Regions from separate parts of the Clostridium sp. Marseille-QA1073 genome, predicted to be linked through region 1. Evidence: riboswitches for the same ligand, from Rfam matches in the RefSeq annotation. Region 1 holds a riboswitch; the other holds the start of a gene.
The links. A riboswitch is a leader RNA that binds a small molecule or an ion and turns the genes downstream of it on or off. The one in region 1 is predicted to bind lysine.

Region 1 (3,438 bases):
GTTTTCTTTCTCTTTATCATCTTTTTTGGGAATAACTGATTGAATAACACGGACAGCATTTTCATTGAATATACCGTTTGGCTTTCCGTCGTTTCCAACTTCAATTACACCACCATCTACAATAGTATTTTCATCTACACCTAGTACTTCTAAAGTTTTAGTATTTCCTACTGAAACATGTCCACATACTCTATCAAAGACAATTGGAATTTCTGTAGAAATTTTATCTAAATCAAAGCGATTTAATAGACGCTTTTCACCAGAAGTGAAGTAATCTTGATTCCACCCTCTACCACTTAAAACTGTTATATCTTTATTTTCTTCTATAAATTTTTTACCCAACTGAATAATTTCATCAATTGATTTAGCGGATGTTAAATTACAGGAACTCATAGCATCTCCTATATGTGACATATGAAGATGGCTGTCGTTAAAACCTGGCAAAACAGTTTTTCCCTGAAGGTCTATTATATTATCAGCAATATTTTTTAAGATTTCCTCATTGGTACCAACCTGCTGAATAACACCATTATCAATAAAGATTGCCTCCTGAAAATTATTTTTTTCAACATAAATTTTGCAGTTTTTTAAAATTGTTTTCAAAATATCATCCCCTTATATTTTCTTGTGCAGTTTTATTTTTTCTATCAAAATAGAAGTAGAATAATGTACCAATAGCTGGCACGACTAAACCAATAATTGAGGTTTGAGGATCTTCAATAAAGGTATTTACCATTAACCCTACAAAGATAAAAGTTGTTAAGATTACTGTAATAGGATAGCCAATCACTTTATAAGGTCTTTCTACATTAGGACGTTTTTTCCTGTAAATCATAACTGCGTATACACCTAAAGTATTAAACATCATTCCTGAGAATACAACTAAAGAAGTTAATTGATTTAAGTTTCTAAGTAATACGAGTATCACAGATATTACACATTGTACTATTAAAGGAGCATAAGGAACTTTATGCACCGGATGCAATTTTCTAAAACTTTCAAAGAAATGACCTTGTTCACTCATTGCATAATACATTCTTGGGAAGGCTAGTATACAACCATTTAAAGCTCCAAACATAGCAACTACCATTCCTATTACAACTAAAATACTACCAGTGTTTCCTAGCAATTTTTCTGCTGCATAAGTTCCTAAATAATATTGATTATTAGATATTAAACTTTCAATTTCATCAATAGGTATAACCTTATATATAGAATAATTAAATAATGTATACAGTGCTGTTATGGAAAGGATAGAAATAATGATAGCAAGGGGTAAATTTTTCTTAGGATTTTTTACTTCTTCAGCTACGGTATTTAAATTAGTCCAGCCTTCGTATGCCCACAAGCTTGCTACTACAGCAAAGGCTACCATACTAATAATTGAGCCAAAGCTTGCATCTGCTGTCTTGGGAACTAGGTTTAAATCAGGTGATACTTTTCCAAATAAAAGTCCTAAGATCATTATGATTCCAATAGGAATTAATTTTGCAATCATAGATAGACTTTGTAGTCTAGAACCAAATTTAACACCAAAATAATTGACAATGGTCAATGCTATGATTAAAAAGATAGCAATAATTTTAATCGTCCATTCTTCAAGAGGCATAATAATGGTTAAAGCACTTGGTAGTGCAATTGCTATAGCAGCAATAGAGCCAGGACCACCGATTAACCAACTATTAAAACCACCTAAAAAACCAACCATAGGTGAATAGGCCTCACTTAAATATACAGTTAGTCCACCAGCACGGGGATCTGAAGCACCTAGCTCAGCATAACAAATACCACCTAATAGAGAAACTAAGCCTCCCAAAATCCAGCTTAATAAAGCCAAGCCAGGACTCATTCCAGTTCTCATTAATACATATGAGCCTAGATAAAAAATACCTGATCCTACCATTATACCTCCTAAAATACTGACCCCACCAAACAGACTAATTTCTTTTTAAAACCTGAATCCTTTACTTGAGTTAAATCATTTGAATTATTAGTCATATATTCATCCTCCTTTTTAAGCAATTAATCACAATGCCCGTTCATTAAATTTACAATATTGTAAAAAATTAAAATTAATAGTAAAAATAAAAACACCTAACAGGTCTGTCAGGTGCTTATATGCGTATAGCAAAGCTAAAGACATTCCTCTCCTTTCTGGCTCAATGTGAGATAGCGCAACATCAAAGTATCGAGCAAATACGATGATGACAGTCCTGTACCTATTAAATACAGACCCAGCATCAGATTTTGGTATCTGAAACTTCGGCGACGGCTCCTTTCACTATATGTCATAGGTTTCCGACCTCGATATAGTTAATATTAGCAATCGCGCCTCTACCCCACCCTTAAGGATGAGGATTTTTATGAAATTTTAATTTTTGATATCATAACATGATATTTACGTCTTGTCAACTTTATATAATTATATATATTTAAGGGACGGTTCATAATAATATTTATAAATTATTATTGACATATGCATGAATGTGCATATATAATCTTAATTAGGTGATAGATATGAATGAAAATGATTTAATTTTAGACTGTGCCAAAGAAATAGAAGAAAATATTGATTTTGAATTTTTTAAGACTTTGTTTGACCCAGTACGATGTGATATTATGAAATATCTTGCTGTTAACGGCACTAAGAATATCAAAGATATTTCTGAAAATTTTACACAGGACCGTTCAGTTATTTCAAGACATTTAGAGTTAATGCATAGATATGGGATAGTCAATAAAACAAAAGAGAATAGAAGTGTTTTTTATGAATTGAACGATAGATATATTCTTGAAAAATTCGAATTAACAGCAACCAATTTAAAAAAATTAATACAGCAATAAAATTTAAAAAGGCAGATATGCCTTTTTAAAAACGTTATAATGTGCATGTGTGCGCATAAAAGTATTTATTCACTGGATTAACTGAAAGGAAGTAATAAATATGAATATACTATCTGTTTTAGCAAGTCCCCGAAAGCAGGGAAACACAGCTATTTTATTAAGAGAGTATTTAAAAGGTGTAGAGGATTTAACATCATCAGCCCAAATAGAAACAATTTATCTCCAGTCAAAAAATATACAATGCTGTACAGGCTGCAACACCTGTCAAAAAAGTAGTCAAAGTCAATGTGTATTAAAGGATGATATGCAGGATATTTATAAAGATGTGGAAAAAGCAGATGTTTTGGTTCTTGCCACTCCTGTCTATGTTTTTAATATGAGTGGACAGTTAAAAACTTTTTTAGACCGGTTATATGCAGTAGATCATAATATTTTATTAAATAAAAAAATTGTATTATTAACTACCTATGGCGATATCAACGAGGCTAATGCAGGAGTTGAAAACATCGTTAAATCCATCAACATGCTTTCCAATTATCTTGGTATGGAGTTTATACAAAACCTTAATGTAAGCACATATGAATTGCAGGTTTA
Region 2 (3,438 bases), on a different contig from region 1:
GATAGTGTAGTTATAGGGTTCCACAATGGAAGTTTAACTTATACATGATTTTAATTTCCACAACAAAAATTCTTTTTTCATCCTTAATTTGTAAGGAGTTAAGTTGTTTTTATAGAAAATATACTCTGGAACTCTATAATTATTTATCGATGTATTAAGTTAATTTGCTTATAAATAGTAATATGATTAAGTTATTTGAAACCATTAAAACATTACCTAAAGATTCTGTATCTTTAATAGAAGATAGAAAATTAGTAAAAGGATTTACTTTAATAGTTATAAAGGATTGTATTTCTAATATTGAAGGGTATAGCGAGTACTCGACTATAGCGTTTAGGGGCGCCTTTGTAAGTAATAATAAAGTTAAATCTCTATATCTTTTAATTAAAATTAGAGGAAAATATAAAGATGGTTATTATTCAGTTTGGTTTAATTATAATGATGCATACTCACTAAAAATTATGATTAACTTAACAAAGCAAAAGAAACTTTTAATATTACTAGTAGATAATGATAATACAATACAAAAGACAATTACTTTAGAAAATACATTAAAAGACTTCTTTAAAGAATATCTAGATAGATGTTCAAGTATAAAATGCAGATGGACTAAAAGAAATTTTGAAATTTTTCTTAATTCTGTAAGAAAACAATATCCTGATAATGTACTAATGTGGGAAAAATTAGAATGGGACATATAGAAGACGTGACAAAGTCACGTCTTTATTTAATTGAGATTTAATAATTAAGAATGAAGAATTTATAGATAATTTTCCCTTATAAGAGAAGTTTTTAATTGATTTATTTTTAAAGTGACATAATCACTTTTATTAAGAACCTATTTTAAGAAATTAGTTTGTTAAAACTAATTTCCTCCGCATTGTCAATTGTTCATCATCAATTCTCAATTGATTAAAGATATGGAGATAGATTATTTAAAAAAAAACTAATGAAGCGCTTACTACTTTTTTCATTCACAATTGAGAATATTTTTATTATAAACTAAAAATTAAAAATTAGTTGATTGTCTTTGAAGTCATTTAATAACTTCATATAAAAACTAGTAATTCTACTGTAAATAAAAAAGTCTAAGAAATTAACTTGTAAGGATTAATTTTAAGCATAATTGTGAATTTTGCATTATTTTAAGTTGTGAGTTGTTTTAAAATTTCAATTGATTAACTATTATTTCATAAAGATCATATTTTGTCGAAAAAAAATATTTGTTAAAAGTTAAATGATTTAGTTGTATTTAGAAGAATATATGAATATAATATTAAAGGTGCGAATTATAAAAATATTATTTGGAAATATTTATGTAAATTAAAATTTTACAAAAAACTATAATAAACTACAACATGTCGAATATGCTGTAAAAATTCAATTTATATTGTCGAGAATATAAGAGAAATTTATGAATAATTTATTAAATGTTAAAGTAAAATAAAATTTTCAGAAAATATGATTGATTTTTTAAATTATAAATAATATAATATAATACATAGGGTGGACATAATATGTTCACAAATTATTAAAAATTAAATATTGTTCGTAAATAGAGGAGCGAGTGAATGGTAGTATATATATGCTAAGGAAAGGAACTTCCGATGATATATGCGAAGGATTTACACGCCGAAAGGGTATACTTGTTCTTAAGTATATTACTTGGGGATAGGAAGCAAATTTTCTATCACTGTCATAAGATATTATGATGAGCTATTTATGTGATGAGGATGAGAAATTTTCGTTACATCTATAGTCCATTATATAATTAGGATTGTTTAAGGTACTGAAAGTTTCAGTACCTTTTATTTTTAAAAAAATTAACAGGGGGTACTAAAAATGAAATCAGTAATAAGATTAAGAATGAGTGCACATGACGCACATTATGGTGGAAACTTAGTTGATGGAGCTAGAATGTTACAATTATTTGGTGACGTAGCAACAGAATTACTAATATTGAACGATGGAGACGAAGGACTTTTTAAAGCTTATGAAAACATCGAATTCATGGCACCAGTTTATGCAGGAGACTATATAGAAGCAGTTGGAGAAATAGTACACGTAGGAAATACTTCAAGAAAAATGACTTTTGAAGCTAGAAAAGTTATAGCTCCAAGACCAGATATAAATGATTCAGCTTGTGATGTATTAGAAGAACCAATAGTTGTTTGTAGAGCAACAGGAATCTGTGTTGTTCCAAAAGATAAAAAAAGAAAATAGTAAAAGACTAAAAATTCTTTGTAATTAAAAAAATGCAGGGAATATTGCAAAAGATTTGTTAAAAAAATAACAATATTATCCAATGTGGGAGGAAAAGAAAATGGAAAAATTAATTATTGCTGCAGCAATATGTGGTGCTGAAGTGACAAAAGAACACAACAAGAATGTTCCTTACACTGTTGAAGAAATTGGAATTGAAGCTGAAAAGGCTTACAAAGCTGGAGCTAGTATAATTCACTTACATGTAAGAGAAGATGATGGAACTCCAACTCAAGATAAAGAAAGATTCAGAGCTTGTATCGAAGAAATTAGAAGAAGATGTCCAGATGCTATAATTCAACCTTCAACTGGTGGAGCAGTAGGAATGACTAATGAAGAAAGACTTCAACCAGTAGATTTGCGTCCAGAAATGGCAACATTAGATTGCGGAACTTGTAACTTTGGTGGAGACGAAATATTTGTTAATACTGAAAACACAATAAAAGAGTTTGGACAAAAAATGATAGAGCTAGATGTTAAGCCAGAAATCGAAGTTTTCGATAAGGGAATGATAGATATGGCTATAAGACTACACAAAAAAGGATACATAAAAGCACCAATGCATTTTAATTTTGTTATGGGTGTAAACGGTGGCATAAGTGCTGAAATGAGAGATTTTGTATTCATGAAAGAAAGTATTCCAGCTGGAAGTACTTATGTAGTTGCAGGGATAGGAAGAAATGAATTCCCATTAGCTACAATGGCGATATTAGATGGTGGACATGTTAGAGTAGGTTTTGAAGATAATGTTTACGTATCAAAAGGTGTTATGGCTGAGTCTAATGCAGAACTAGTTGAGAAAGTTGTAAGAATTGCTAAAGAACTTGGAAGAGAAGTAGCTACTCCAGCTGAAGCAAGAGAAATACTAGGACTTAAACCACTTAAATAGTTTGACATTAAAATTAACATAAATGTTATCGTTTTAAAGTAATGTTGAATCTTTAATTATTGTAATTTTATCATCAATAATTAAGAGAAAAGAATTTTGTATGAATTTAGCGTGCAAATTTCAAGTTGTGCTAACTATCTTGATTGTAAATTAAATTAGATAATTTAAGCTTCAACATATTTAAAACGTAATCTTAAGAAAAATACTACTTTACAATTTAAATTTTAAAATTTAGAGGAACATAGGGAAGGAGAGCTAAATTATGAAAAAAGGATGTAAATATGGAA

Region 2: another riboswitch for lysine. It lies ahead of kal (3-aminobutyryl-CoA ammonia lyase); the one in region 1 lies ahead of ACY1IQ_RS02845 (APC family permease).

The regions. Positions count from the first base shown of each region.
Region 1 covers NZ_JBSVQM010000002.1:214,647-218,084, reverse strand. The annotation lists gene ACY1IQ_RS02850 (amidohydrolase) at 1-603, opposite strand, end outside; gene ACY1IQ_RS02845 (APC family permease) at 608-1,936, opposite strand; lysine riboswitch at 2,163-2,345, opposite strand; gene ACY1IQ_RS02840 (ArsR/SmtB family transcription factor) at 2,518-2,844, shown strand; gene ACY1IQ_RS02835 (flavodoxin family protein) at 2,945-3,438, shown strand, end outside.
Region 2 covers NZ_JBSVQM010000013.1:47,694-51,131, reverse strand. The annotation lists gene ACY1IQ_RS12720 (cell wall-binding repeat-containing protein) at 1-5, shown strand, start outside; gene ACY1IQ_RS12715 (hypothetical protein) at 183-701, shown strand; lysine riboswitch at 1,549-1,727, shown strand; gene kal (3-aminobutyryl-CoA ammonia lyase) at 1,843-2,223, shown strand; gene kce (3-keto-5-aminohexanoate cleavage enzyme) at 2,324-3,151, shown strand; gene kdd (L-erythro-3,5-diaminohexanoate dehydrogenase) at 3,414-3,438, shown strand, end outside.